3 regions of the Cellulophaga sp. HaHaR_3_176 genome follow, and region 3 is predicted to be linked to each of the others. Evidence: riboswitches for the same ligand, from Rfam matches in the RefSeq annotation. Region 3 holds a riboswitch; each other region holds the start of a gene.
The links. Region 3 has a riboswitch for S-adenosylmethionine ahead of H0I23_RS05990 (Na+/H+ antiporter NhaC family protein). Riboswitches for the same ligand answer to the same signal wherever they lie in the genome.

Region 1: it holds a riboswitch for S-adenosylmethionine, as region 3 does, so the genes downstream of both, H0I23_RS00410 (O-acetylhomoserine aminocarboxypropyltransferase/cysteine synthase family protein) here and H0I23_RS05990 (Na+/H+ antiporter NhaC family protein) in region 3, are expected to answer to the same signal.
Region 2: it holds a riboswitch for S-adenosylmethionine, as region 3 does, so the genes downstream of both, H0I23_RS00480 (homocysteine S-methyltransferase family protein) here and H0I23_RS05990 (Na+/H+ antiporter NhaC family protein) in region 3, are expected to answer to the same signal.

Annotation. Positions count from the first base shown of each region.
Region 1 is NZ_CP058990.1:90,904-101,863, forward strand. It holds gene H0I23_RS00400 (outer membrane beta-barrel protein) at 1-1,954, shown strand, start outside; gene metK (methionine adenosyltransferase) at 2,151-3,407, shown strand; SAM riboswitch class I at 3,562-3,688, shown strand; gene H0I23_RS00410 (O-acetylhomoserine aminocarboxypropyltransferase/cysteine synthase family protein) at 3,825-5,099, shown strand; gene thrA (bifunctional aspartate kinase/homoserine dehydrogenase I) at 5,170-8,553, shown strand; gene H0I23_RS00420 (PLP-dependent aspartate aminotransferase family protein) at 8,557-9,726, shown strand; gene H0I23_RS00425 (hypothetical protein) at 9,784-10,320, opposite strand; gene H0I23_RS00430 (hypothetical protein) at 10,398-10,960, opposite strand, start outside.
Region 2 is NZ_CP058990.1:107,840-118,799, forward strand. It holds gene H0I23_RS00465 (HEPN domain-containing protein) at 1-1,176, shown strand, start outside; gene cobA (uroporphyrinogen-III C-methyltransferase) at 1,206-1,976, shown strand; gene H0I23_RS00475 (NAD(P)/FAD-dependent oxidoreductase) at 2,053-3,114, shown strand; SAM riboswitch class I at 3,251-3,376, shown strand; gene H0I23_RS00480 (homocysteine S-methyltransferase family protein) at 3,581-4,579, shown strand; gene metH (methionine synthase) at 4,711-7,431, shown strand; gene H0I23_RS00490 (hypothetical protein) at 7,433-7,636, shown strand; gene metF (methylenetetrahydrofolate reductase [NAD(P)H]) at 7,795-8,748, shown strand; gene H0I23_RS00500 (acyloxyacyl hydrolase) at 8,815-9,915, shown strand; gene H0I23_RS00505 (head GIN domain-containing protein) at 9,917-10,681, shown strand; gene H0I23_RS00510 (serine hydrolase) at 10,684-10,960, shown strand, end outside.
Region 3 is NZ_CP058990.1:1,399,382-1,410,341, reverse strand. It holds partial or broken gene H0I23_RS16760 (alginate lyase family protein) at 1-315, opposite strand, end outside; gene H0I23_RS05995 (sugar phosphate isomerase/epimerase) at 688-1,656, opposite strand; gene H0I23_RS05990 (Na+/H+ antiporter NhaC family protein) at 1,791-3,092, opposite strand; SAM-I-IV-variant riboswitch at 3,140-3,238, opposite strand; gene H0I23_RS05985 (tetratricopeptide repeat protein) at 3,534-5,579, opposite strand; gene H0I23_RS05980 (thiamine pyrophosphate-dependent enzyme) at 5,874-7,619, opposite strand; gene H0I23_RS05975 (flavodoxin family protein) at 7,668-8,402, opposite strand; gene H0I23_RS05970 (DUF6789 family protein) at 8,504-8,920, opposite strand; gene H0I23_RS05965 (outer membrane beta-barrel protein) at 9,391-10,254, opposite strand; gene H0I23_RS05960 (DinB family protein) at 10,599-10,960, shown strand, end outside.

The sequences.
Region 1 (10,960 bases), 1.3 Mb from region 3:
CTTAGATAATCGTTACTTGGCACACCCTAAATTATTTTTCTATAGTCCTAAATACAGTATCAACATACTAACAGATCTTAATAATATTGGCGAATTACCTTTTACTTCTAGAGATTATCGCAATTTTACAGGTGGTTTTAGAAGTAGAACAGGAAATACTGGAACTAATTTTAGTGTTGGTGATGGAGGTTTAGGTTTATCGCAGTTGCAAAATAATCGTGCAAAAGAAATTGAAACACGATTCGGAGCTGTTAATTTTAGTTATGCTCCGACTGAAAGTTTAGATTTAAGTGGTTTTGCAATTTACTCGTATGCTAATACCGATTTACAAACTGTTGCAACGCGTACTTATATCAGTAGTAATCAACAAGAAATAACAACTACAGGAACCGAGCAAACATCTAATTTAGGCTTGTTTAAGCTGAGCGGGGCATACGCACCTAATGCAAATCTGCAAGTAGAATATGATGTGCTTGCTAAATTTTCAGATGAAAATGAAGATGTAGGTATTTTATCAGTTGCAGATGTTACAGATCAAATATTCGAAAATAAAAAGCAAACACCATCTAGTATTAATCAAAACGCAAATGTGTATTATACGGTTGATGAAAAAAATATTTTAGCTTTTGAAGCTCAATATTTAATTCAAAACGAAGACCCATTTTATAATGCAATTAGAGAAATTCAGCCATTTGAAAGTATCCTTCCTTTAGATGAAAATCAATCTAATTTTAATATCAATCAAGATCGAAAAATAAAAACAAATAAATTTGACTTTAAAGCAGATTACTATTTTATCACAGGCGCAAAAAGTAATATTAATTTTACATTAGGTACTACTCAAAGTAGTCAGCAATTCAATTCTAATATATTTCAAATTTTAGATGGTAATTCTGAATTAGATTTTACAAATGATGATTTGGTTAACGATGTGGAATTTAATTTTTCTGATGTTTTCCTAGGTTTTCATTATAAATTAGTGGCAGGTAAATTCACTTTTAACCCAGGTTTTAAGGTTCATAATTATAAGGCGAAAAACACACAGTTAGGAACATCAGTTACTGATGATTTGTTTAATATCGTTCCAGATCTTTTTGTCAATCTTCAATTAAAGCAGTCAGAAAGTATTCGTTTTAATTATAGTGTAAACCGTCAATTTTCAGATATAGATAAATTTGCAAATGCTTATATTTTTAGTAACTATAACTCAATGTATCAAGGTAATCGCGATTTAGAAAGTGCTCTGTTTCATAATGTATCGCTTAATTTTTTCAGTTTTAGTATGTTTAATATGCAAAATATTTTTGCAAATGTTAGCTATAGTAAAAGAGCAGATGCCTTTAAAAATAACAGTTCGGTTGTTGGTATAAATCAAGTAAGTTCTACTATAAATTCAAACTTAGAAGATGAGGTGCTGTCTGGTTCGGCAAATTACCAACGAACATTTGGTAAAATTAAAGCAAGTGCAAGAGGCTCTTTGTCGTACTCTAGCTTAAATAATATTATTAATAATAGCCCTGTAAAATCAGAATCATTAACGCAAAGTTATAGAGGCGGTTTAGCAACTAGCTTCAAAAACGCTCCTAATGTAGAATTTGGATATAACTATAGTGTAAATAATTATGATAACGGAGGTATTGAATCTACTTTTTATACTGAAAGTCCATTTTTAAAGTTTGATGCAGCATTTTTGAAGAACTTCATTTTTTTAGCAGATTTTGATTATTATCATTATAAAGATAGAGCCAATACTGTTGATAATGAGTACGGTAATTTAGATTCAAGTTTATCATACCAAAAGAAAGATAGTAAGTGGGAGTACAGTGTTCAGGTTACAAACTTGTTAAATAATACAGAGCTAAATCAAGATAGTTTTAATGAGTTGTTTTTTAGAACTTCGTCATACGTAATTCAGCCAAGGTATGTAATGCTAAAAGTCAAATATGATTTATAATTTACAAATTGTTGTTAAACATTTTTTTAAATAGAATCATTTCTTATACTTTTGTATCATTAATAATTTGAGGAAGGATTTGACTGATTGCAACCTCGTAAAAAATGCTAAAGCAGTTGTGACTAATTTTTTAATTAGTTGCTATCTTCTTTTTCAGTGTTTTTAGTCAGGTCTTCCTAAAAGATAAAACCATATAATGGCTTATTTATTTACATCAGAATCTGTTAGTGAAGGACACCCAGATAAAGTAGCAGACCAAATTAGTGATGCACTTTTAGATAATTTTTTAGCTTTTGATCCAGAAAGTAAAGTAGCATGCGAAACATTAGTGACTACAGGTCAGGTTGTTTTAGCGGGTGAAGTTAAGAGTGATACCTATTTAGACGTTCAGCAAATTGCTAGAGACGTTATCAATAAAATCGGATATACAAAAGGCGAATATCAATTTAGTGGAGACTCTTGTGGTGTTATTTCTTTAATACATGAGCAATCTAAAGATATTAGCCAAGGTGTAGATCGTGGTTCTAAAGAAGAGCAAGGAGCTGGTGATCAAGGTATGATGTTTGGTTATGCAACCAAAGAAACAGAGAACTACATGCCTTTGGCTTTAGATATTTCACACAAAATATTACAAGCATTAGCTGATTTAAGAAGAGAAAATTCAGAAATAAGTTATTTAAGGCCAGATGCAAAAGCACAAGTAACTATTGAGTATGATGATAACAATGTTCCGCAGCGTATTGATACGATTGTAGTTTCTACACAGCATGATGCTTTTGATGCTAACGATGAAAAAATGTTAGCTAAGATAAAAACAGATATAATTTCAATTTTAATACCGAGAGTTAAAGCACAATTACCAGAAGGTATTCAGGTTTTGTTTGATGATGCTATTACGTACCATATAAACCCAACAGGTAAGTTTGTAATTGGTGGCCCTCATGGCGATACAGGTTTAACTGGTCGTAAGATTATTGTTGATACTTACGGTGGCAAAGGTGCACATGGTGGTGGAGCATTTAGTGGTAAAGATCCAAGTAAAGTAGATAGAAGTGCAGCTTACGCAGCCCGACATGCAGCTAAAAATTTAGTGGCAGCTGGTATAGCAGATGAAATATTAGTACAGGTAAGTTATGCAATTGGCGTAGTAGAACCAACATCTATTTATGTAGATACTTATGGCACTGCAAAAGTAAATTTGAATGATGGTCAGATTGCAAGAAAAGTGGCTGAATTATTTGATATGCGTCCGTTTGCTATAGAAGAACGTTTAAAATTACGTAATCCTATTTATTTAGAAACAGCAGCTTACGGCCATATGGGTAAAGAGCCTATTACAGTAACTAAAACTTTCGAATCTCCTTACAACGGTAAAGTAGAAAAAGAAGTTGAGTTGTTTACATGGGAAAAATTAGATACAATTGAGGCTATAAAATCAGCATTCAACATATAAATTATTCAAAAAAGTTTCCTCTATTTTTTTGCTAAAAATCAGTAGAGGAAATTTTTTAACAATTAGAAGTGAATTTAAAAATATTAGTTAATTATTAGGAATTTTAAAAGTTCCATAGTTAATTTGCAGCTTACAAGTTCAAACACGTATTGAATAGTTATCAAGAAAGGTGGAGGGAATAGACCCTTTGAAACCTTAGCAACCCTTTGTTCTCATTTATGAAACAATGAAGGTGCTAAATTCTACCAAATGTGCTACACGGCATTGGCGGCAGATAACAAATAAATCAATTGCTTTTCTAGAGCATTTGAATATTTCTTCTTAATAACTTTTTGATTTTCACTTAACTCAGACAGTGGTCTGATTAATAAGTTTGACTTTTTATATTATTAATTAATTTAGAAAAACAAAAAAATCATGAGTGATCACAAATTAGCAACAAACGCATTACATGCAGGACATGACACAACACAAACTGCAGGTACAAGAGCAGTTCCAATCTACCAAACATCATCATATGTTTTTAGAGACACGGACCATGCCGCAAAATTATTCTCTTTAGGAGAGTTAGGGTTTATTTACACACGTTTAAATAACCCAACAAACGAAATTTTACAAAATAGATTAGCTGCTGTTGAGGGTGGTGTAGGTGCGGTAGTTTTTGCATCTGGTACTTCAGCAATAGCTACAGGTTTGCTAACGCTTTTAAAAGCAGGAGATCATATTGTTGCTTCAAGTAGTTTGTATGGTGGTACTTTTAATTTATTGAATGTTACTTTACCAAGATTAGGAATTACAACAACCTTTGTTGATGCATCAAACCCCGAAGATTTTGGTAAAGCAGTACAAGATAATACAAGAGCCTTTTTTGTAGAATCTCTTGGAAATCCAAAATTAGATGTGTTAGATTTAAAAGCGATTTCAAAAGAAGCTAAAGCAGCAGAAGTTCCTTTTATTGTTGATAATACAGTAGCATCACCTGTTTTATTAAATCCAATTGAGCATGGAGCAAATTTAGTTATTCATTCACTTACAAAATATATTGGTGGTCAAGGAACTTCACTTGGTGGGGCAATAATTGATGCAGGTACTTTTGATTGGACAAATGGTAAATTCCCTGAGTTTACAGAACCTTCAGCGGGTTACCATGGTTTAGTATATAGCGAAGCGTTGGGTGCTGCAGCATTTACATTTAAATTGATTTTAGAAGGTTTACGTGATTTTGGTGGTGCTTTAAGTCCATTTAATGCATTTCAAATTATTCAAGGTTTAGAAACTCTGCCTGTTCGTATAAAGCAACATAGTGCCAATGCTTTAGAATTAGCGACTTGGTTAGAGAGTAGAGAAGAAGTAGCTTGGGTAAATTATCCAGGTTTAAAAAGTAGTAAATATTACGATTTAGCAAAAGAATACTTGCCAAAAGGTCAAAGTGGTTTAGTTACTTTCGGAATAAAAGGTGGTTTTGAAGCTGCTCAAAAAGTAACAGATGCAGCCAAAATATTCTCATTGCTAGCTAATATTGGCGATACAAAATCTTTAATTATTCACCCAGCAAGTACAACACATCAACAATTAACAGCTGAACAACAAGATGCTGCAGGTGTACCACAAGACTTAGTTCGTTTGTCTGTTGGTTTAGAAGATATTGAAGATTTAAAAGCAGATTTGACTCAGGCTTTTGCATCACTTTAAAATATTTTAGTTTATAACTATTAGTGCCTGCTAATTTTTTTAAAGACTTAGTAGGTTTAAATAAAATACTATGTTACATCATTTAAAAATAAATAACTATACCAATTACGGCGGTGTATCTCAAGACATTCAATTGTCTTACCAAGTATTTGGGCCAGAGTTGCACACAGCACCAATAGTGTTGGTAAATCATGCACTTACAGGAAGTTCGGATGTTGCTGGTGAAAACGGTTGGTGGTCTGCATTAATTGGAGATGGAAAATGTATAGATACTCAAAAGTATACGATTCTATCATTTAATGTACCTGGTAATGGACATGACGGGTTTATTTTGGAAGATTATAAAGATTTTGTAGCTCAAGATATAGCGAAGATTTTTTTATTAGGACTTGAAAAACTTAAAATAGAAAAGCTTTTTGCATTAATTGGTGGCTCAATGGGTGGTGGTATAGCTTGGGAAATGGTAGCATTAACACCAAACTTAACCGAGCATTTAATACCTGTAGCATCAGATTGGAAATCTACAGATTGGTTGATCGCTAATTGCCAGATTCAAGAGCAGTTTTTATTAAACTCTAGTCAGCCAGTACATGATGCGCGTATGCATGCAATGTTATGCTATCGTACACCAGAATCTTTTAAAGAGCGATTTAAGCGTAGTACAAATGAAGAATTACAGGTTTTCAATGTAGAAAGTTGGTTGACGCATCATGGTACTAAACTGCAAGAGCGTTTTCAGTTATCAGCATATAAACTGATGAATCAATTATTAAAAACAATTGATATTACACGTAATAATAAAGATGCTTTTACGGTAATAGAAAAGAGTGCAACCAATATTCATATTATAGGTGTAGACTCCGATTTGTTTTTTACAGCAAAAGAAAACAAAGACACCTACAAGCAAATAGCACAAGTAAATAGTAATGTTACATACGGTGAAATTAGATCACTACATGGTCATGATGCTTTTTTAATTGAGTTTCAGCAAATGGAACAATTGCTAAAAGGAATTTTTGATCAGAATGGAAAAAGTCAGCGTATAAAAATATTAAAATTTGGAGGTAAATCTTTAGCAAATGGTGATGGTCTTAATCGTGTTTTAGATATCATTACTGCTAAAGTTAAAAAAGGAGAAAATATTGGAGTCGTTCTTTCTGCCAGAGGTAAAGCAACGGATCAATTAGAAAATATACTTAAAAAAGCATCTAAACGTAAAGATTATTTAAAAGATTTTGAGTCATTTAAAGACTATCAAAATGCAGATTTTAATATTGATTTGTCTAAAGAATTTAAAGAATTAGAAAAATTATTTGAAGGAGTTTCTCTTTTAGGTGATTATAGTTCGAAAGTTAAAGATCAGGTTTTAGCTTATGGAGAGTTAATTTCAGGAAAAGTAACGGCTAAATTATTAAATGATAAAGGCATTAAAGCTAGATTTATAGACTCTAGAAACTTAATAAAAACAGATGGTAATTTTGGTGATGCTCAGGTAAAAGAAGCAATATCTAAAGAAAACGTATTATTAGAAATTTCACGATTAGATACGGATTGTGTGCCAGTCATTACTGGTTTTATAGCCTCAAACGCAGATAATGAAACAACCACATTAGGTAGGAATGGTAGTAATTATTCAGCAGCATTAATTGCCAATTTTTTAGATGCAGCTGAATTGCAAAACTACACTCACGTTGATGGTATTTATACTGCTAACCCCGATTATGTTGCAGATGCAAAAAAAATAGCAGAATTATCATACGGAGAAGCAAATGAGCTAGCCAATTTTGGAGCTACGATATTACATGCAAAAACAATTATTCCATTAATTGAGAAAAATATCCCGCTTAGAATATTAAACACTTTTAATGATGATAATGAAGGTACTTTAATTAGTGCAAAAACAAATAAAGAAGGAATTAAATCTTTGTCAGTAATAGAAAACGTTGCCTTGGTAAACTTTGAAGGTCGTGGTTTATTAGGTAAGGTTGGTGTTGATGCTCGAGTATTTAAAGCACTTAGTATAAATAATATTAGTGTGAATATAATTTCTCAGGGTTCATCAGAAAGAGGTCTTGGTTTTGTAGTTGATGCAGATAAAGCAGAAAAAGCAAAAGAAGTTTTAATTGAAGAATTTAGTTCAGATTTTGAAACTAAAGATGTGAATATGATTACGGTAACAACCGATGTTTCTGTAATATCTATAGTAGGTCAAGATTTAAGTTCATTTCACAAGCCTTTCAATGAATTGATTAAAAATCAAATTAGCCCATTGCTTTTTAACAATACGGTTACAGGTAAAAACGTGAGTTTAGTTGTTAGGCGTAAAGATTTGTATAAGGCTTTAAATGTCATGCATGGGCAAGTTTTCGGAATTAGTAAAAAAGTAAACATAGCCCTTTTCGGTCATGGGAATGTTGGTGGCACTCTAATAGATCAGATTTTAAAATCTGCAAAAAATATTGAAGAGCGTAAAGGTATTCAGTTAAATGTTTTTGCAGTTGCCAATTCTAGAAAAGTGCTACTAAGTAAAAAAGGAATTACAGATAATTGGAAATCAGATTTAGAGGCAAACGGAGAATCTTTTTCTTTAGATACTATTTTTGATTTTGCAAAAGAACATCATTTAGAAAATTTAATAGCTGTTGATAATACGGCTAGTAAAACATTTGTGGAATCATATATTCTAATGATTGAAAATGGTTTTGATTTGGTGTCGTCTAATAAAATAGCAAACACATTAAGTTTTAATTTTTATCAAAATTTGAGAAATCAATTAGATAAAAGTCAGAAGCAATATTTGTACGAAACCAATGTAGGCGCAGGATTACCTTTAATAGATACTATTAAATTGTTGCATTTGTCAGGTGAGAACATTACAAGAATTAAAGGTGTTTTTTCTGGTTCATTAAGTTATATATTCAATACATTTTCAGAAGTAGATAGGCCTTTTTCATCTATTTTAAAAGAAGCAATAAGCCAAGGATATACAGAGCCTGACGCTCGTGAAGATTTATCGGGGAATGATGTTGGTCGCAAATTATTAATTTTAGCTAGAGAGTTAGATTTAAGTAATGAATTTGCAGATATTAGTATTCAAAATTTAATACCTAATGCCTTGCAAAATGTTGAGGTAGGTGAATTTAATAGGCAATTAGAATCATTAGATTCAGTTTTTGAGAAGATTAAAAAAGAACAAAAACCGAATCATGTATTACGTTATGTAGGTGATTTGTCAGGAGATTTACAAAAAGAAAAAGGTAATTTAGAGGTGAAATTAGTATCTGTACCTAAAGAAAGTGCTTTAGGCCAAGTAAAAGGTTCTGATTCAATTATTGAAATATATACAGAATCTTACGGAGAAAACCCATTAGTAATTCAAGGTGCTGGGGCAGGAGCAGCAGTTACTGCACGTGGTGTTTTTGGAGATATATTAAGAATTATAGAGAAAAATTAGATAATGGAGAGTAAAAACAAATTCGAAACAGAAGCAATAAGAACGCAAACAGAGCGCTCGCAATTTTTAGAGCATTCTACGCCAATGTATGTAACATCAAGTTTTGTATTTGATGATGCTGAAGATATGCGTGCTTCTTTTAGCGAAGAAAAAGATCGAAATATTTATTCTCGATACTCAAACCCGAATACAAATGAGTTTATTGAAAAGGTTTGTAAAATGGAAGGAGCAGAGGCTGGTTTTGCTTTTGCTTCTGGTATGGCAGCAGTTTTTTCAACTTTTGCAGCACTTTTAGATAGTGGAGATCATGTAATTTCATCTCGTAATATTTTTGGTTCTACACATAGTTTATTTACAAATTTTTTACCGAAATGGAATATCACATCTGATTATTTTGAAATAGATGATTTAGACGGTATTGAAAAGTTGATTAAACCAACTACTAAATTTATTTATGCAGAATCGCCAACAAACCCTGGCGTTGATGTTTTAGATTTAGAGGCTTTAGGTAAAATTGCAAAAAAGCATAATTTACTTTTAATTATAGATAATTGCTTTGCAACACCTTATTTGCAACAACCAATTAAGTTTGGAGCCGATTTGGTGATTCATTCAGGAACAAAACTGATGGATGGGCAAGGTCGTGTGTTAGCAGGTATTACGGTTGGTAGTGCGGAATTAATGGATAAAGTATACCGATTTTCTCGTATTACAGGTCCAGCTTTATCACCGTTTAATGCATGGGTTATTTCAAAAAGTTTAGAGACACTGGCAGTCCGCGTAGATCGTCATTGCGATAATGCTTTAAAGCTAGCTGAGTTTTTAGAAAATCATCCAAAAATAAGTTGGGTAAAGTATCCTTTTTTAAAGTCGCACCCAATGTATGAAGTTGCTAAAAAGCAAATGAAAGCAGGTGGTAGTATTGTTGCTTTTGAGGTAAAAGGAGGTTTAGAAGCTGGTAGAAAGTTTTTTGATGCTATTAAATTACTTTCTTTGTCTGCTAATTTAGGAGATTCAAGAAGTATCGTAACACACCCTGCATCAACTACACATAGTAAGTTGTCTGTAACAGAAAGAGAAGCTGTGAATATTACTGATGGAACAGTAAGAGTATCTGTCGGTTTAGAACATATAGATGATATTATTACAGATATAAAACAAGCCTTAGGGTAATTAAAAAAGCTCCTTTTAAATTTTTAAAAGGAGCTTTTTTAATATTATAGATATTGTTTATTCTTTTTCAAGCGTCATAATATACGTACCAGTGGTAGTAAAAGGTACATCATCTACATCTCTACTTAACGATAAATCATATTCTAAAACTAATGAAGTATCTGTAAGTGTTTTTATAGTATAGGCAATGGCATCTTCTGTTTCTGTAGTAGCAATTAATAAGCCTTCTTCTAAGACCCATTCTCCATCACTTAAAAAATCTTCAACAACTTCTTCTTGTGAATATGTTTCTCCTTCTGCTTCAAATTCAATTAAAACAACAAAACTACCTTCGCTAGTAAATACGTTAGGGTTTTCGGAAAAACGTAGGGAAGCATCAAAATCTTTACCAGTTATAGTTGTTGGGATTGAGAATTCTACGCCATCAATATTCGATGCTATTGTAGCATCTTCTACATCGTAACCAACAAGTTTCCAGTCTCCGACGAGTTTTGCAGAATTTTCAGCTAAATTGTTTTCCGAATTTTCTTCTTTATCGCATGATACAAATAACGTAATCAGAAATACGAATACTAGTAGATTAATCTTTTTCATGTTTGAGATTTATGTTGAGATAAAATAAAGGAATTATAAACTTTTAGGTGATGAAAGTATGTTTTTAAGATTTTATTTTAATTATTAAATACTATAGCAAGTATTAAAACTACTATTTGAGAGCCAAATACTATAAATAAAGGTTTGCTACTTGGTTCACCTAAATCAGAAACAAAATTGATAGCTTTTTCAACGATAAAGTCACTAAGTTTTGCATCAGGTTGTGTAGCATCAAAATCATCTAATTTTACTTTTTTAAGTATAAAAGAAAATATTTTTCGCTGCCATCTCGAATTTGTTTTATCATTTTGAATATCTTGAATTAATTTTATTTTTAAAGTTGCTTTATCATTAATTATAGAAGCTTTATTTTCTCCAGAAAAATATTTAGCAGAATACTCTTTAATTTTAGTTATAAACCACCCTTCTAAGTTTTTTTTCCAAAGCTTAAAAAGAGAAGCATGTACAATACTTTTATTAATTATAGAGAAGTAAAGAAAAGGGAACAATAATAAACTTGTTATACAAAGTAACATTGGCCAAAAATCTATAACAAAAAGAGATAATAGCCCTATTGCTGCTCCAGCTCCACCTGTGTGACCACTAGCAGGAACACCTGCACCGCCTTCAGTTACACCAA
Region 2 (10,960 bases), 1.3 Mb from region 3:
AAAGAATTTGATGCTTGGAAAACAACAAACATTATCCCTCAAAAGCAAGAAGGATATGTAGCTATCGGTATAAAAGTTCTTTTAGGAGATTTTTATTTGAAAGAAGCTCGTGCTTTGGCTGATTTAGTGGAGAAGTATGCAGCTGATGAAATTAGACTTAGTTTACGTCAAAACATCGTAGTACCTTATGTAAAAGAAGAATTAGTTCCTTTTTTCTATACAGAATTAAAGAAATTAGGTTTTACAGAAATTGGTTACGATAAGGCTATAGATATTACAGCTTGCCCAGGTACTGATACTTGTAATTTAGGTATTGCAAGTAGTACAGGTATTGCTGAAGAGCTAGAAAGAATAATGAAAATAGAATATCCTGACTATATTAATAATCCAGACGTGGTTATAAAAATTAGTGGGTGTATGAATGCTTGTGGGCAGCACAATATGGCAAACATTGGTTTTCAAGGAATGTCTGTTCGTACAAAAAATAAATTAGTAGCACCAGCGCTTCAAGTATTGTTAGGTGGTGGTAATATGGGTAATGGAGAAGGTAGATTTGCAGATAAAGTAGTTAAAATACCAAGTAAAAGAGGGCCAGAGGCCTTGCGTTTAATTTTAAACGATTATGATGCTAACGGTAACGGACTGTCATTCCCGGATTACTATGCTGAAAAAGAGCAAATGTATTTTTATGATTTCTTGAAAGATTTAACTAATGTAGATAATTTAACTGCAGATGATTTTATCGATTGGGGTAATTCAGAAGAATATATAAAAGCAATTGGTGTAGGTGAGTGTGCAGGTGTAGTAATCGATTTGATTGCAACACTTTTATTTGAAAGTGAAGAGAAAATACAAACAGCAGAAACTACTCTTCAAGAAGGTAAGTGGGCAGCGAGTATTTATCATTCGTATTCATCAATGGTAAATACAGCGAAAGCGATACTTACTGCTGAGAATGAAAAAACAAATACGCATGCAGGCATTATCAAAGATTTTGATGAGAAGTTTATCGCAAATAATAGAATAGCATTGGGTAGAGGTTTTGAAGAATTTATTCTTCAAATCAACAAAAATGAGCCAACTGAAGAATTTGCTACAAACTATTTGAATGATACAAAAAACTTTTTGCAAAAAGTACAAGAGTTTAGAACGGCAGAATTAGCAAAGGCTAACTAATAATGAGTAACAATACAAAACATATAAATATGAGTAATAGCAAAGGTTTGCTTACTGTAATTGGTGCGGGTCCTGGTGATCCAGATTTAATTACATTAAAAGCAATCAAAGCATTACAAACTGCTGATGTTGTTTTGTATGATGCATTAGTAAATCCAGAATTATTACAATATGCAGAGCAAGCAGAACTTATTTTTGTTGGGAAACGGAAAGGGTGCTATGCATATCAGCAAGAACAAATAAATGAGCTAATTGTGCAACGTGGTCAATCGCAACACGTAGTTCGTTTAAAAGGTGGAGATCCTTTTATCTTTGGTCGTGGTGCAGAAGAAATGGAATTTGCGGCAAAACATGGTTTAAATGTAGCTATGGTTCCAGGTATTTCATCATCAGTAGCTGTTCCTGCATCTCAAAATATACCAGTAACTAAAAGAGGTGCTGCTGAAAGTTTTTGGGTAATTACAGGTACTACGAAAGAGCATAAACTTTCTTCGGATGTTGCTTTAGCGGCAAAATCAAACGCTACGGTCGTTATTTTAATGGGTATGTCAAAACTATCTGCAATTGTAGCTTTGTTTGAAAAAGAAGGAAAATCAGAAACCCCTATTGCTATTATTCAAAATGGTACAAGAGAAGACGAAAAGATAGGAATAGCAACTATTTCGACTATTAAAAAAGAAGTAGAAAAACAACAATTAACAAACCCAGCAATTATAATAATTGGAGAGGTTGTTAAGCATAGAGAAGCACTTAGCAGTGCAATAAATACGTATAAACAAGTAGATGAGGTAAATGGTTAATTTATTTTACTGTTGTAAGTTTACAGTAATAATTTAAGCATTATTTCAAACAAGAATTTTTTGAATTAGTAAAGAGATGATAAAAACAGATATCTTAATTATTGGAGCAGGACCAACAGGTTTGTTTACCGTTTTTGAAGCAGGATTATTAAAATTAAAATGTCATTTGATTGATGCATTACCACAAACTGGTGGTCAGTGTTCTGAAATATATCCAAAGAAACCTATTTACGATATTCCAGCTTTTCCAGAAATTTTAGCAGGTACATTGGTAGATAATTTAATGGAACAAATCAAACCCTTTGAGGCTGGTTATACATTGGGTGAGCGTGCTGAAACGTTAGATAAGCAAGAAGATGGTACTTTTATTGTTACGACAAATAAAGGCACACAACATCATGCGCCAGTAGTTGTTATTGCTGGTGGTTTGGGTTCTTTTGAGCCAAGAAAACCATTAATTCCTAATATTGTTGATTTTGAAGATAAAGGAGTTAATTACTTTATTAAAGATCCAGAAGTATATCGCGATAAAAAAGTAGTGATTGCAGGTGGTGGAGATTCTGCTTTGGACTGGGCTATTTTCTTAGCAGATGTTGCCTCAGAAGTTTCTTTAGTACACCGTAGAAATGAATTTAGAGGTGCATTAGATTCTGTAGAGAAAGCATCAGAATTAGCAAAGCTTGGTAAAATTAAATTATTTACTGAAGCAGAGGTTATTGGTGTTGCAGGAGATGGTAAGATTGAATCTGTGGTAATCAAGCATAACGATAAGGAAAAAGAAGATACTATTTTAGAAGTAAATAACTTTATTCCTTTATTTGGTCTTTCTCCAAAACTAGGTCCAATTGGCGATTGGGGATTAGATATTCATAAAAATGCAATAAAAGTAAACAACGCTAAAGATTATCAAACAAACATACCAGGTGTTTTCGCTATTGGCGATGTAAACACGTATGAGGGTAAATTAAAATTAATCCTTTCAGGTTTTCATGAGGCTGCTGTCATGTGTCAGTATGCATATCAAATTGTTAACCCAGGTAAACGTTATGTAATGAAATATACTACCGTAGGTGGTGTCGAAGGATTTGACGGAACTAAAAAAGAAGCTAAAAAAGAAGTGGTGCAAAGTATCTCTTAAGTTTTAAACTTATTTATATTTTAAAAGCCTTCATTCCTTATCGTTTGAAGGCTTTTATTGTATAGTTTATTTGGTTTTAATTGTGCTGTGGTGTTTCTTTGCAGTCAGTACTAACAGTTCATTGCAACATTGAAAATAGTTATCAAGAAAGGTGGAGGGATTAGACCCGATGAAGCCTTGGCAACCCTTTTAAAAGTAGATTACTTAAAAAGAAGGTGCTAAGTTCTATTCAAAACCATACTTGTTTTGAAATAGATAACAAAAGCGAAACATTTCGTCTTAGTTTTTACTTTACTTGATATTTTAATATTAGAGCGTTTCATTTGCAATAAAAGCGAATGTCTAGGCTATTCGATACTCCTTAATTTGTATTATCAAGCAAATTATAAGTGTAGCTATTATTTTAAATATAGCAAAGTCGAAAAAGTATAACGCAAAGCATTTTTTTGAACATGAAGGCATTATAATGAAAAACATAAAAGACATACTTAAAGAACGAATCTTGGTACTAGACGGAGCTATGGGAACAATGCTTCAACGTCATAAATTTACCGAAGAAGATTTCAGGGGAGAACGTTTTAAAGACTGGGAACACCCTTTGCAAGGTAATAATGATTTACTTTCATTAACACAGCCAGAAGCAATAGCAGATGTTCATCGTCAATATTTTGCAGCAGGAGCAGATATTGTAGAAACAAATACCTTTTCAAGTACAACAATAGCCATGGCAGATTACTTCATGGAAGATTTAGTGTATGAGCTAAATTACGAATCAGCAAAGATTGCAAAGCAAGTAGCTGATGAGTTTACGGCAAAAGAGCCACATAAGCCTCGTTTTGTAGTAGGTAGTATTGGGCCAACAAACAAAACGGCAAGCATGTCTCCAGATGTAAATGACCCTGGGTATAGAGCTGTTTCTTTTGATGAATTGAGAATAGCGTACAAACAGCAAGTTGAAGCTTTGATTGATGGTGGTTCTGATTTACTAATGGTAGAAACCATTTTTGATACGTTAAATGCAAAAGCAGCATTATTTGCTATTGAAGAGGTAAAAGATGAGCGTGGTATTGATATTCCAATCATGGTGAGTGGTACTATTACAGATGCATCAGGTAGAACTTTATCAGGGCAAACAGCAGAGGCTTTTTTGATTTCCATATCGCATATTCCAATTTTATCTGTAGGTTTTAACTGTGCTTTAGGGGCAAGTCAGCTTGTACCTCATTTAGAGGTTTTGTCTGCTAAAACAGGTTTTGCGATATCTGCACACCCAAATGCAGGTTTGCCTAATGCTTTTGGAGAATATGATGAAACACCAGCGGAAATGGCTGCGCAAATAAAAGAATACGTAGAAAAGAACTTAGTAAATATAGTAGGTGGTTGTTGTGGTACCACGCCAGAACATATTTCTGCTATTGCTGATGTTGTGAAAAATATAAAACCTAGAATCGTTGCTGGTCAATAATTAATTATTGTGTCTTTAGCGCTGGATTGACTATATATAGAAGAAGATAATTTTAAAATAATAATGAATCAGATTCTTAGCTGCAAATAGCTACTAAACAGATTTATAAAATAGTACAAAGGGTTGTAATTATGATAGAAGAGAGCAAACAACCATCAACTAACAACCGACAACCAAAGCGGTATCTGAAACTTTCAGGCCTAGAGCCTTTAGTGCTTTCGGAAAATACAAACTTTGTAAATGTTGGTGAGCGTACAAACGTAGCAGGTTCAAAAAAATTCCTTCGATTAATAAAAGAAGAGAAATTTGAAGAAGCTCTGAGCGTTGCTCGTGATCAAGTAGATGGTGGTGCGCAGATCATTGATATTAATATGGATGATGGACTTATCGATGGTAAAGAAGCCATGGTTAAGTTTTTGAATTTGGTGATTGCAGAACCAGATATTTCTAGAGTACCTATCATGATCGATAGTTCTAAATGGGATATTATTGAAGCTGGTTTGCAAGTAGTGCAAGGTAAATGTGTGGTGAACTCGATTAGCCTAAAAGAGGGAGAAGAGCAGTTTAAACATCATGCAAAATTAATTAAGCGCTACGGTGCTGCAGTTATTGTTATGGCTTTCGATGAAACGGGCCAAGCAGATAATTATGACCGTAGATTAGAAATTTCAAAACGCTCTTATGATATTCTGGTAAATGAAGTAAACTTTGCACCAGAAGATATCATTTTCGATTTAAATATATTTCCTGTAGCGACAGGGATGGATGAGCATAAACTGAATGCTATTGATTTTATTGAAGCAACCAGGTGGGTGCGAGAAAATCTGCCACATTGTAGTGTAAGTGGTGGGGTGAGTAATGTATCTTTTAGTTTTAGAGGTAACGACCCTGTTCGTGAAGCCATGCACTCTGTGTTTTTATACCACGCCATTCAGGCAGGGATGAATATGGGAATTGTAAACCCTAGTTTATTGGGGGTTTATGATGATATTCCTAAAGATTTATTAGAACGTGTAGAAGATGTTATTCTTAATAAAAGAGATGATGCTACAGAACGACTTTTAGATTTTGCAGAAACAGTAGTAGGTACGGCTAAAGAAAGTAAAGTAGATTTATCTTGGAGAGAAGAGCCTTTACAAAATAGAATCACTCGTGCCTTAGTGAAAGGTATTGATCAATACATTCTTGAAGATATTGAAGAAGCGCGTGTAGCAGCGCATAAACCTATTGAAGTTATTGAAGGTAACCTGATGACGGGGATGAATGTTGTTGGGGATTTATTTGGTAGCGGAAAAATGTTTTTACCACAAGTGGTAAAATCTGCCCGAGTAATGAAAAAAGCAGTAGCTTATTTGTTGCCATATATAGAAGAAGAAAAACTATTGAATCCGCAAGAAGGAGACGATAAAGGAGCGGGGAAAATATTAATGGCTACTGTAAAAGGTGATGTTCATGATATTGGAAAAAATATTGTGAGTGTTGTACTCGCATGTAATAATTATGAGATTGTAGATCTTGGAGTAATGGTTCCGCCAGAAAAAATTATTAATGCAGCTATAGAACATGATGTAGATATTATTGGTTTAAGCGGATTGATAACACCGTCATTAGATGAGATGGTGTTTTTAGCAAAAGAGATGGAACGCCAGAACTTTAAAGTGCCCTTGTTAATTGGTGGGGCTACGACAAGTAAAGCACATACTGCTGTAAAAATAGATACTCAATACAGCCAAGCGGTGGTACATGTAAATGATGCCTCTAGAGCAGTAACGGTGGTAGGAGATTTATTAAAGAAAGAAACGGCAAGTAATTATAAGCAAGATATTAAACTTGATTATGAGTCTTTTAGAGATAAGTTTTTAAGCAGAACAAAAAAGAAAGAATATAAAACCATTGCAGAAGCTCGCGAAAATAAGTTTCAAATAGCGTGGGAAGAATCTAAAATAGTAAAACCAAACCAGTTAGGGATTCAGGTTTTTGAAGAAGTTGAGCTAGAGAAATTAGAGGAATTTATTGATTGGTCTCCATTTTTTAGAGGATGGGAATTGCATGGTAAATTTCCTGATATTTTAACGGATGATGTGGTAGGGGAGCAAGCCGTAGAGCTTTTTGCTGATGCTCAGAAGATGTTGAAAAAGATATTCTCAGAGAAAAGATTGACGGCAAAAGGTATTTTTGGCTTATTCCCAGCGAATGCCATTAGTGATGATGATATTGAGCTAGATGCAGCAGGTAAAAAATATACTTTTAGAACCCTTCGTCAGCAATTAAAAAGGCGTGAAGGTGTTGCAGATTATGCTTTAGCAGATTTTATAGCACCTAAATCATCTGGGAAACAAGATTATATAGGATGTTTTTGTGTAAGTACTGGTTTTGGTGCCGATGAAATGGCAGATGCTTATAAAGATAATCTAGATGATTATAATTCTATTTTGGTAAAAGCACTAGCCGATCGTTTGGCAGAGGCTTATGCGGAATACTTGCATAAAGAGGTGCGAATAAAGCACTGGGGATATTCGGCAGACGAAACTTTAAGTAATGAAGATTTGATTAATGAAACGTACAAAGGTATTCGCCCTGCGCCAGGCTACCCTGCTTGCCCTGATCATTTAGAAAAATTAACCATTTGGGAGTTATTAGGTGTGGAGGATAAAATAGGAGTGACCTTAACGGAGAGTTTGGCAATGTGGCCAGCATCAAGCGTTAGTGGGTATTATTTTGCAAATCCAGAGGCACGCTATTTTGGCCTTGGAAAAATAAAAGAAGATCAAGTTGAAGATTTTGCAAATAGAAAAGATATTCCTTTAGAAGAAGCCACACGCTGGTTGGCAACGAATATAGCTGACGATTAGTATGAAAAACTTTATAGAACTTAGCTTAGGTAGTTTTATGATTACTCATGGTTATGATGAAAATAATAAAGAAATAGAAGAGCATTGTACTGTTCAGGGTTTTGCAAAAAAGCTGGTAGCGGTAAATAGAATAAAATCATTAAGTGAAAAATATATATTGACAGATTATGTAGGTGGGCGATGGATTTATTGGGAATATGAATAAAAGTATACTACGGTAAAAGAAAAATTGTTAAGCTTGTGATAAGCTGCGTTAAGGATAGAAGTGGCATCCTTTTTTTGCTTGAAAAAGCAATAAAAGATATAGCGGATAGCCTGTTAAAACGCCTAAAATAAAAGTAAGATTGTAATTAGAATACGGAAATGAAAGTAACAGACCACATAAGAAATGCAAACGGAAAAACCTTGTTTTCGTTTGAAATTGTACCACCAGTAAAAGGTAATAAAATTCAAGATTTATATGACAATATAGATCCTTTAATGGAGTTTAATCCACCTTTTATTGATGTAACAACTTCTAGAGAAGAATATGTTTATGTAGATAAAGAAGGTTTGTACGATAAGAGAATTACTCGTATGCGCCCTGGTACTGTAGGTATCTGCGCATCAATAAAGCATAAGTTTGATGTAGATACTATACCGCATGTAATTTGTGGTGGTTTTACAAAGGCAGAAACGGAATACATGTTAATTGATTGCCATTATTTAGGTATCGATAATGTGATGGCTTTGCGAGGAGACTCTATGAAAGATGAAAAGTATTTTGTACCAACTAAAGATGGTAATTGTTATGCATCTGAATTGGTATCACAAATTCAGAATTTAAATAAAGGACAGTATTTACATGATGATGTTCAGGGAGAAGACAAATCTGATTTTTGTATTGGTGTAGCTGGTTACCCAGAAAAACATTTAGAAGCTCCATCATTTAAATCTGATTTAATTCGTTTAAAAGAAAAAGTAGATGCAGGTGCTGATTATGTAGTTACGCAAATGTTTTTTGATAATAAAAAGTATTTTGAATTTGTAGAGGCTGCTAAAGAAATAGGAATTAATGTGCCAATTATACCAGGTATTAAACCAATTGCAGTAAAACGTCATTTACAATTATTACCTCAAATTTTTAGTCTTGATTTGCCTCATGATTTAGTAGAAGCTGTTGAGGCTTGCAAAAATAATGCTGATGTTAGGCAGGTAGGTGTTGAATGGGCTATTCAACAATCTAAAGAATTAAAAGCAGCAGGAATTCCTGTTTTGCATTACTATTCGATGGGTAAATCGAATAATATTAAAGCAATTGCTAAAGAAGTTTTTTAAATAAATCATTTTGTGTCTCTAGGTTGCGAGTGAATTCTTACTTTTGATGCTCTTTTTAAATAAGCGATGAAGTATAAGTTTTTAGTAGCATTTGTATTTTTATATTCCTTTGTTTCCTTTTCGCAGGAGGATAAAGAAGTTAAAAAATATACTATTGATGCAAGTCAGTTTTACGGTACAATTTTAAGGCATAACCCTGATGTTACTCATTTAATAAATTCTCATCCGGGTGGGTTGTTATTGAGTGTTAATAAAAAAACATTTGGTTTTAATGATTGGGAGCAGCGCTATAATTATCCAGAGTTAGGGTATTCTTTTATATATCAAGATTTTAATAATGGAGTGCTTGGTAGTAATTATAGTGTGTACACACATTTAAACTTCTACTTTTTTAAAAGAAACTTACAGCTTAGAACAGGTCAGGGAATAGCATATGCAACAAATCCTTACGATAAAGAAACTAATTTTAGAAATAACGCTTTTGGTTCTACTATATTAAGCTCAACGTATTTGATGCTTAATTATAATAAAGAAAATATTATAAGTGGTTTAGGATTTAAAGCAGGGGTGTCATTTATTCATTACTCAAATGCAAATGTAAAAGCACCTAATACCTCAGTTAATACGCTGGCATTTAACGTAGGTCTTATTTATGATTTAGATGAAAGTGACAAGGTTGAGTTTTTAAAAACGGACCAGAAAAAGATAACAGAGCCTATTCGGTATAATTTAGCTTTTAGAACAGGTATTAATGAAAGTGATATTATCGATTCAGGTCAATATCCCTTTTATATATTTTCGGGGTATGCCGATAAACGTTTAGGTACTTTAAGTGCAATACAGTTAGGTACAGATGTTTATTTTTCAAACTTTTTAAAAGAATTAATTAATTTTAGTGCTATTGCTTTTCCTGATGATAATAATTCTAATAATCAAGATTATAAAAGAGTAGGGGTTTTTGTTGGTCATGAGTTATTTATCAATAAAATGTCGATTACAAGTCAATTAGGGTATTATGTTTATTACCCTTTTAATTTTGAAGGAAGAGTTTATAATAGATTGGGTATGAAGCGTTATTTTGGTGATAAAGTTTTTGGAGAGTTAAGTTTAAAATCGCACGGAGCTAAGGCAGAAGCATTGGAGTTTGGAATAGGAATACGATTATAATATGATAAAAGTAAAATTCAACAACATACTGATACTATTGGTGTTAACTTTATTAAGTTGTGCAAGTGAAAAAGCTTCAGATTGTTTTCAAAAATCAGGAGACCTCATTAGAGAAGAGGTTTTTTTAGAAGAGTTTACTAGAATAATAGCTTTTGAAGGGATAAAAGTTGTTATAAAACAAAGTGATGACTATAAAGTAGAAATAGAAACAGGAGAATATTTAAGAAATGATATTACTGCAGAAGTTATAGACAACCGTTTGGAATTAAGAAACGAAAATAAATGTAATTTTGTTCGAGATTTTGAGCTAACGACTATTTATGTATCTGCGCCTAATATTAGCGAAATTAGAAGTAGTACTGGTTTTTTAATTAAAAGTGATGGAATTTTAAATTACCCAATTTTAAATTTAATATCAGAAGATTTTTTTGAGCCTGAGGCAGAAACTACTGATGGTGATTTTGATATAGAAGTGAATGCTACAACATTAAATATTGTTTCTAATGGCATAGCTTCGTTTAAACTAAAAGGAGCAGCAGAAAATTTTAATATAACTTTTGCTTCAGGCGATTCTAGGTTAGAAGGGAAAGAGTTAGTTGCTAACAATATATATGTAAACCATCGTGCTTCAAATGATATGGTGATAAACCCACAGGTTTCTTTAAAAGGAAAACTTACTTCAACAGGAGATGTAATTAGTTATAATATTCCTGCAGTTATAGAAGTTGAAGAGTTGTATAAGGGTAAATTGATATTTAAAGATTGATATTGAAAAAGCCATTATTTACATATTTAAAAGATTTTTTTGCATTTACTAGAGTAGTTGGTGATGTTTCAGAGTTAAAGGGTTTGAATAAAATAGATGTTCTTCTTCAGAACTTAATCGATTTTAAAAAAATACCAGGTTTATCTATCTCGGTTTTTAAAGACAATAAAAGTTTATATCAAAAAGGCTACGGTTATGCTGATATAGAAAAGCAAATACTTGTAAACCCAGAAACCTCTGTTTTTAGAGTAGCAAGTGTGTCGAAACCAATTGCAGCAA
Region 3 (10,960 bases):
TGGAATCCTAATGTATAGAGTTTGAAATTAAAGCTACGGCATCTGGCAGATAACGAACTATTGATCGACCATCTAAAATACTTAAACGTCTTTTGTCAGGATTAGCTGGCACGCTTTGTGCATATTCTAAATGTGGATTCATTTGTGTATCCGAATTTAAAAACCAAGTTTCAATGCTCTCTCTGCATATTTTTCATCATTCGTAAAATAATATGCAAGATTAAGATTACAAACACCACGACCCATAAAACCTAACCTTTTTCTATCGACAGAATCTGTTTGCGTATCAGGATTTGTTTTTCCATCTTTTCGTATCCAAGGTAATCCATCCTTTTTTTAGAATCTGGCCACCAATATCTACTTATGCTTAAATAATCATGCACATTTCCAGAAGTTGGCAATATAGTTTTATCTGTTACAGATGGATTTTTAGTTATGAGTAATTTGTTAACTTCTTGTATCAGTTTAGAGTAGGCAATCCGCGTTTCTTTTGAAGCTGTACCATTTATTATTTTTGCTTTTACTTTAGCTAATTCAACAGAATTTAAACGTATAAATGTATTTGAAAAAGCAGTAACACTTACTAAATATAATATAACTAATAAATTATTTTTTATTCATTTATAAAGAACATTTAGTTTTGCAATTTTCTGATTTAATACACCTTAAGTGTTTTTATCTGAAGTTTTACAACGCTCTGTTCCAAGCGTTTTTTAAATACACTAAATCTTTCTTTATACGACTTAAAACTTCATCTTTATCTATAGTTATTTTTGTATTTCCTTTTTCAGCACCACCTAAGTCATATTCGACATGAAGTGAAACAGGCACATTAATTTTATACTTTTTAATTAAAGAAAAGTAGTGATTAAAATCGACCATACCTTCACCTAAAGGTACATTAATAGGCTGCCATTTACCATCAATTACTCCCCATTTAAAATCTTTTATAACTAATGAATTTATATGAGTATGTATACGTCTTAAACCAAGTTCCCAACTTTTGCCACCTTCAACTATAGCATGTCTTATATCATATTGGCACCCTATAAATTGACTTTTTGCAGCGTCTAAAATAGGAGGAATATCCCAAACAGCAGCACCCACATGCATACCTGCATGGTTTTGGTACGCACCAATAATCCCCAGTTCTTCATTAAATAGAGCTAATTTTTTAGCTTCTTCACCATATAAATTCTGACTTTCTTCAATAGATCTATCTTCAGGGTACTCTAACCAATCAGTACGGTAACGTGTAAAGCCTAATTTACTTGCTGTTTTTAATACTGTTTTATGTTCTTCACTACTTATATCCCAAACATTAGTAGACATCATATTTGAACTAAGACCATGCTTTTTCATAGCTTTTACAGCCTTAGGCAAATCACTTGCCACATTTTCAGGTAGTACATGACCTTTTTTACGCACGGTTAAATCTAAACCATCAAACCCCATTTCAGCTGCCGCTGCTGACATATCTTCATAATTTAAAAACTGTAAATGCTTTGAAAACAGATGCACCTCTAGGTCAATTGGAGATGTTGATACAGTTGGTTGAGCAGCATTATTAAAAGATAATAATGGTATACTTGCTAAGCCTGCAGCCGAAAGTTTGGTGAATTTTCTTCTTGAATAAATAGTTGGTTTTTTACTCATTTTATAGTCTAGTTAAAAATCTGGTTTTCATATATGCTATGAAGATAATAGATTTTATCTAATCTTAACTACTAGAATATAACTAGCTATAATTGTAGTACTTGAGTGTGTAATTTTATCTAAAACAAACCTTTTTATCGTGTTTTTAAAGGTTTAAGACTTATAAATACGATGGTGTAAATGAACAGTAATAATAAATACCAGGTATTAGATACCAAGTCGAAATAATCAATTTTACCTTTAGAGAAACTTAAAATCATTAATACTTGCGCACCATATGGTAATAAACCTTGAATAATACAGGCAAAAATATCTAAAATAGAAGCTGTTTTTTTATTATCTAGTTCGTATTCATCATTTATAGTTTTTGCAATAGGGCCAGCAATTATAATAGATACAGTATTGTTTGCAATAGCCATATTAATAGTACCAACTAAGCTTGCGATACCTAATTGTGCTGTTTTTTGGTTTTTGATTAACTTTTTAATTTTAACCAGTATAAAATCAATTCCTCCATTTTTTTCAACTAATGCAGCTAAACCTCCTGTAAGTAAGGATAGTAGGAATATTTCAGTCATATTTGTAAAGCCTAAATAAGATATTTTAGTAGCTTCTATCAATGTAAAATCACCATATATAATTCCTAATAAACCTGCAAAAATAGTCCCTAAAAGCAAGGTTGCAAATACATTCACACCAACTATAGAAAGAATGATAACCAATAAATAAGGTATAATTTTAATTACAGAATATGTATATATAACAACTTCTGTTTCAGAAGATTTAAGGCCTAGACCTTGAAAAATTAAAATAGCAATCGTAAATAAGGCTGCTGGTATAGCGATTTTAATATTTTGTTTGAACTTATCACTCATCTTACAACCTAAAGATTGAGTTGCGGCTATAGTTGTGTCTGAAATAACTGATAAGTTATCTCCAAACATACTACCACCTAATAATGCGCCACATAAAATAGCTAAATCAGCACTACTTTTATCAGCAAAACCAACCACTATTGGCGCCAATGCAACTATTGCACCTACAGATGTTCCAGTAGAAACGGATAAGAAACCTGCTATAATAAAAATGCCTACATAAATATATTGAATCGCAATATAATCTAAACCAAGATTTACAATGGCATCTACACTACCTGTTTCATTAGTAATTGCAGCAAATGCACCTGCTAATAAGTAGATAAGGCACATGGTTAATATTTTATCATCACCACAACCTTTTAGCAATGTGTTAATTTTTGATTTTATAGTTTGCTTGAACATTATAAAAGCAACTATAATACCGACAATAACAGCAATAGGAGCAGGTAAGGCATAAAAATCATTTTGGTAAATACCAACGCCTAAAAACGTAAAAACAAATACAAATAGGGGGATTAGTGCTGAAAATTTAGGAATACGTTCTTTTTTATTTGACATACTACTTTATACTTTAAAAAAGAAATAGCTGCAAACAAATAGAAGTATGAATTAACATTTGTTCCAATTAATTGGCTTATCTATTTAGCACCTTGCTCGTTATTGCAGGTTGCTATCTCTTTTTTTTGAGATTCTTGATACTAATTTTAAGGCGGTAAAATTAAGATATAAAAAGATTAATTATTCTTAAAATAAGTTAATTCTTAAAATTATAATTATTCGCTAAACCAATCTTTTCAATTCATAGATAATTATGGACTTGGTTTATTTTCCTTCAGATAATATCATAGTAACAAATTTTTCTAATGATGTAAATATGGTGCCTATTTATACTGTTATTGTTGTGTAGAGTATGTACTTTGATTTAAAATATGAATTACCTTAAGCTATAAGTTTTCTAAAATACATCTGTATGAGTGCAGAAATTTTTATGCAAATGTGTCATACTTTGTTAGACATAGGTACCGTAAAATATATGGTTGTACCAACATTTTCCTCACTAGTTACCCATAATTCACCACCATTTCCTTCTGCCATTTCTTTACATAAAAAAAGACCAAGACCTGTCCCTTTTTCATTATCAGTCCCAAAAGAAGATTTCATATGAGCACTTTTAAAAAGCATTTGTAGTTTTTCAGGAGACATACCAATTCCATTATCGGCAATAGCAATTTCAAGAAAATTATTTTTAATTGAAGCATTAATAGTTATAATACCGTTTGTATTTGTAAATTTAATAGCATTACTTATAAGGTTTCTAAGAATTATTGTCAAGTGATTTTTATCACTAAAACAATTAGTATTAGGTACTAGATTATTAATACTAATCAGCTTTTTTTCTGCTAATGGAGATAAAACCTTGATTGTGTTTTCTAAAACACTATTTATTTCTAATTGTCGCTGTTCTACAACAATACCATTCATTTGTGTTTTAGCCCATTCTAAAAGATTGTTCAGCATTACTGAAATACCTTGTATGTTTTTTAAAGCTTTAGGCAGTAAAATGTTATAATCTTCCTTGGTCATTGATCCTGTCAAGGAAAGTTCTAAAAGTGCATAAAAAGAATTGATAGGCCCTTTGAGGTCATGTGCTATAATTGAAAATAATTTGTCTTTAGTTTCGTTCGCTTCACTGAGTTCTGCCTCATGTTGCAATAATATGTTTTGTTTTTCCTCTAACTCTTCTGTATGTTTTAGCTGAAGTTTATTTGTTCTGTAAATTTGAATTAGAAATAAAGAAACTATCAAAAGAGCAGCTATGGCTAAATATACATAACTCTTTTGCTTCGCAATAACTTTACTTTGATCATCTATAAGTTGTTTTTTTTGATTTTCAAATTTCATTTTACTAAGAGCAACTCCAAGTCCTTTTTTAAATTTTTCGTCAGCTTCTTTCTCATAAAGTAGTCTATACTCATTCATGTAAGAAAAAGCCTTTTTATCTTCACCTTTTTTGTGGTATATATTAGATAAAATTAAATTCGATTCTTTTATAGCCTTAGAAAGACTTATTTGTTTAGAAATTTGCAATGCTTTTAAGGCATATGTTTCAGCTAATTCTAAATTTTCAAGTCCTAAATAAGATTCTGCTAAGCCTTGATATGTTCCTGTGTACCCATTACTATAATCAATTTCATCACATAGTTTTTCTGACTCAATAAACCACATTAATGATTCTTGATAGTTTTTTCTTTCAAGGCCAATTTTACCTTTTCCCATATACGCACTTGATAACCAATCTTTTCTGTTTTGTTTTTTAATAATGGGAATACCATCATTAAACAAACGCTCTGATTCTTCTAAATCTCCTATTTGCCTGTATATGTGTGCAATGCTAAGCGTAGAGACAATTAATAAATCTTCGTTTTTAGCATCAATATTAATTTGTCTTGATTTTTTATGAAAAATTAAAGCAGTTTCAAAATCATCATTATAACTATATAAAAAAGCGATATTAGTACTAAGCACAGACATCATGCGAGTGTCATTAACTTTCTCAGCAACTGTTAATGCCTCTAAATATTTTGTAAGCGCATTTGCATGATCTCCTTGAAAATGAAAATCAATACCCATATTATTTAACGCTGTAATTTTTGCATTATCTAGGTTATAAGCATTCGCGATATCTAAAGCTTTCTTATTATATTCATCAGCTTTGTTTGTATCTCCTCTTTCAGCATAAAAATACCCATAAGTTGATAGTGCTATACTTTCTCCTTTTTTGTATTCAGATGCAACACTTAAATCATAACTTTCTTTTAATAATATAGCTGTGCTGTCTGGGTTGGCACGCATATTAGTTTCTGCTAAATCCAAAAGTAAATCAATATAATTACTATTCTGAGGGTTAAAATCTGAATGAGATTTTAACTCTGATATTTTAGTAAGCGTACTTTTTCCTACTTGTCCTTGAAGTTTAGGACAACAAATAAAAACCAATAAAAAAACGAAATAAAAATATTTTTTCGAGAAAATAAATCTTGCCATTAAGTTATAATTTTTGAAAAATTACGAACAGATTTTTTTATAATATCACTTATGTTACAAAAAACACATTTTGCGTGCATTTTCTTACTAATTAAACTTTTGATTTTATATTACAATCTATAAATGTCTTACAGACATTTTAGCGTTTAAGACAAAATAGAGTAGTGGTGATTATATAAAATTATTAATAAGCGTACTAAACAACAAAATTCAAGTGAACCTAATTAGGCTCACTTGAATTTTGGGTAAAGGAACTCTCGACAGCTCTTTAGCTCAACTTTATTCTTATTTTTATTAATCAAAATAAGATTGTAGCTCCTTTTTAATATTTTCCCATTGCGATTTGTCGCCGGTAATTACTTGACCTACTTCTTTTATTTTAGAGGTACCGAAACCTATAGCTTCTTTTATACCTATATGCGGTGGTAGTGATAATGCACCGCTACTAACAACAGCATCTATAATAAAAGGTTTTGTACTATTTTTCGCCTGTTGTATGGCTGCACCAATATCTTTCGCGTGCTCTACTCGTACACCATCACCGCCACATAATTTGGCATATTCAGCAAAATTTACATTCGTTTCATGTAGGGCATCTAAGCTTGCTGCTAACCCAACTTGCTCCATTTCTAATTTTACAAAACTAAGTTCAGAATTATTGAAAATAAGCACTTTTATAGGCAGTTCATATTTCACTGCAGTTATAAAATCTTGCATAGCCATATTAAATGCACCATCACCACTTAAACACCAAATTTCTTTATTTGGGTTGGCCATCTGAGCACCTATTGCAGATGGCAAACCAACTGCCATAGAGCCATGATTAAATGAACCTATAAGGCGTCTTTGTTTATTGAACGAAATATGATGGGCAGCCCATATTGCCGAAGTCCCTGTTTCTACCGTAAAAATGGCATCGTCAGCAGCATATTCATCTATAAAACCTGCAAATATTTGTGGGTGTAAAGGCTCATTTTCTCGTGTCGGAGAAGCCTGCTCTTTCATATTCTTTCTCCAACCATCAAAACTTTCTTTCAATTTATCAATGAATCTAGTGTCGTTTTTCTGTTCTATTTTAGGATTAAGCAAATCTAAAAAAGAATAAATGTCACTCCAAACTCCTAAAGAAACTGAAGTTCTATTACCTATATTCTCTTGTCTTATATCGACCTGAATGGTTTTTGTGTCGTGTGGTAGAAAATCAATGTATGGAAAATCAGTACCTAGCATCAATAGCAAATCGCATTTCATTACTGCATTATAGCCAGATGGATTTCCTATCAACCCTGTCAACCCGACAACATTTTCTGTATCATGATCAAATACATCACTAGCACGTAAACTATGTACTATTGGTGCATTTAGTTTTTTTGATAAGGTAAGTACAGCATCACGACTTTCACGACAACCATCACCTGCCAAAATACCAACTGTTTTTGCCTTATTTAATAACGAAGCCGCTTCTAACACTGTTTCTTTATCAGGTACTAAGCGAGAAACATATTTTTTTATAGCATGTACAAATTGTTGGTTTTCAGCTTTCATTTCTGCTATGTTTGCAGGTAATTCTATTCTACAAACAGCATTATTAGCCATGGCTATTTTTATAGCTTTCTGTATGACCATAGGTGCCTGTTCAGGCGTTTTAATGATCGCTTGATAATCACAAACATCATCAAATACTTTTTTTAGATCTACTTCTTGAAAAAAGTTAGTTCCTTGTTGTTTTTGATCTATTTGACCTGTAATTGCGATTAGCGGAGTACGTTCTTTTTTAGCATTATATAAACCATTGATTAAATGCAAAGCTCCAGGACCTACTGTACCTGCACATACACCTAAACCATTTTTGGTTTGGCTATGTCCAAAGGCAGCGAAAGAGGCATTACCTTCATGTTTCATACCTATCCAATCTACATCGTCACGTTCTTCAATCGCTTTAACAAAAAAGTTAAGGGCATCACCTGTAACTCCATATATATTTTCTACACCAACATTTACTAGTATATCTAGTAATTGTTCTGATACATTTTTGCTCATAATATTGTGTTTAAAATTCTTAAAATCAATCTATTATCAATGTTATTTCTACCTATATTCAGGATTTTCAAAATTCCATCGGGTACCATCGTCCCATTCTTTTCTAGAATTTCCGTAGGCTGGGTATCCTTCATTATCTTTTAACATTTTAGCCAAATGCATTAAGTTGTAACTCATGAATGTTGTGTTTCTGTTTGTAAATTCAGAATCGTAACCCACCGGTGGGTTTTTGGTTTCCCCTTGCCACTCAGTATCACCATAACTAGGTCCAGGGCCAACAGTACCAATCCAACCCGCATCAGCTTGTGGCGGAACACTGTATCCTAAATGTTGTAATGCATATAACATGCCCATGGCACAATGTTTTACACCATCTTCATTACCAGTAATAATACAGCCACCAGCTTTTCCATAATATACATATTGTCCTTTATCATTTTGATAACCACTCATGGCATACAAACGTTCGATTAATTTTGAAGCTATTGATGATCGTTCTCCTAGCCAAATAGGAGTACCAATTACAAGTATATCGGCAGCTATTACTTTTTCATAAATTATTGGCCACTCATCTTTTTCAAAACCTTCTTTTGTCATATCAGGTTGTACACCTACGGGAACGTCATAATCTGCAAGGCGAATTGTTTCAACACTTACACCTTCCGATTTCATAATTCCAATCGAAACATCCATTAAATTTTGTGTGTGACTTTTTGAAGGAGATTTTTTAAGGGTACAGTTCACAAATACCGCTTTTAAACTACTGAAATCTATTTTTTTCATGATCTTATTATATAGTGAATGCAAATTATTTACACTAACAGTTTATTAAACTAAAGTTAATATAAACAACCTTAATATGTTTAAATTAAGGTTGTTATGTTTTATTTGTTGATTATTTTAGCCGTTGTTAGACCAAAAGCAATATGGCCGATAAGCATAGCTACTAATCGCATTGGCATAGAACCATCCATCGGTGGCATTTCAAAAATTACTCCCATAACTTTCATTCCTATTTGTGCTAAAACAAGCGCTACAATACCAAATGCGATACCTTTTAGCCATATGTTTTTAATACTGACATTGGGAGCAAAAGCATATCCATATGTTAAGGCAAATATGATTCCCATCATAAAGTGTAACACCCATCCTACAGTAATTGACACACCTATAGCACCAGATAGTAACTTCCAAGGTGCCATTTCTGGCATTCCCATATTTGGTCCAACAATCATTATTATTGTCATTACTACGGTTCCTAAAATTCCTGCTATTGCATATTTTGCAAATTCATTTTTCATACTATATCTGGTTTTATTAATTGAGTTTATTTCTTTAATGTTCTTTTTTTAAAGTATTATTGATTAAAAGATTATATATTGAAACGCAAGGTATTAGAAGAATACCCTAATTATTAGCTCGTACCGTTTGATTATTGCCGTAGAAATTTAGAGAGGTAGTTATTGAAAGATCAATACATCGTACAGAGGATGGTATTTTTAAGACAATATTTTTCTATTATATAAATGATTACATACTAATAATTAAATTTCTTATCTACTTTAAAGTCAATACAATTACAGCTATAAGGATACATCGTTTAATTAAGCCCTTTTAAGAGGTGATCTTATAGATAACAGGATGCCTATTAATTAAAGAGATGTTAATGAAGTTAGTGTAATCCAATAGCTGATTTAGGTATAAGGCATAAAAAAACCTGCCTTTTATAAAAGGCAGGTTTTTTGAAAGATATTTTGTTTAAATAAATTACTTATTCTTTATCAACTGAAGATTTAAATTTGTAGGTGATACCAAAATTAATTCCGAAAGAAGAATAAGGTACTTTTTGCGATAATTTTTTAGAAGCATCTGTATTCGTGTTCGATAAATTATCTACATAGGTTGTTTTATTAACGGTACCTTCTGGTAAATTATCTAAAGTGAAAAAACCACTTACAGCAACTGTACCATCAGGTAAAACAATATTCGTATTAAAATCGGCAAGCTCAGAGTCTTTACGTTTTAAACTAATACCGTAATATTCAGCTTCTACAAAAAGGCTAAAATTAGAATCTAATTCAAAATTATACCCTAAAGCACCAACAAAACCTATAGGAAAATGACCGTGAAAGTCTTCTGTGTAATTAGTCTCAGAGTAAGAACCATTTGGCACTCCAAAAGCTTCAGCTTCGGCTTCTGAAAAAACAGATTTACTGTAAACTACAGCTTCAGTTTTACCACCAATTTTTAATAAGGCACCAAAACGGCCATAAATATTATTGGTAAATTTATACACTACAGATGTTGATGCTCCAAAAGCACGAGCTCTAGCAACAGCATCTACAGTAGTACTCGGAACATTAATATTAGATACTGTTTGATCTGTACCTCGTAAATAACCCAAGCTTAAATCGACACCAAAAGACTCATTAAAAAAATAAGTACCTCTCAATTGTACATTTGTACCTTCGCCATAACTACCATAATAGTTCTCAGTTTCTGATACGTTAATTGTTTCTCCCAATTTCATTCCTGCACTACCAAAAGCATAGCCAGAACTTGCTGAAATCTGAAATTGACTGTATGCTGTAGCAGTCATTATAAACGCAGTAAATGCGATACATATATGTTTCATAATAAATAGTTTTAATCCTCAACAAATATACTTTTTTTTGGTTGGGAGTTGGTTAATGTTAAGGGGATTTATTGCTTCATATAGATATAATAATAGCTTTAAAAATCAAATGGTTTAGCTTATTTTTTTATTTTTTATCATCGATATTTTCTGTGAAATGTAACCGAAAATACTTTGCTCTAAACAATGTATTTTCAGTTAAGGTTTACCATTATTTTACGACTAATAAATACCTAAAGGAATTTACTGAATTATCACTACTATTAATAACAATAGGAGAGTAGCATAATAAAGAAAATAGCATTAGAATTTAAAAAAACAATTAATTTAAATATAGTAGAATTATGAAGCTGAACGAGATACTTTTAAATGAGTTTAAAGATGAAATGAATACCACCAGAAAATTTTTGAATTCTATTTCTGAAGATGTATTTGAATTTACACCGCATGAAAAATCAAAAAAAATGGGTGAACTAGCAAACCATATATTACCTATTTCTAGTTGGATACCTGCAATTACTCAAAATTCAGAATTAGATTGGAGTACAGCACCATCACCAGCGGTATTAAACTCTAAAGAAGCTATTCTTAAACAGTTTGAAGAAAATATAATTGTAGGAGAAAAAGCTTTAGAAGCCACCAATAACGATCAGTTAATGGAATCGTGGACAATGAGAAATGCTGATACGGTTATGTTTTCTGGCAC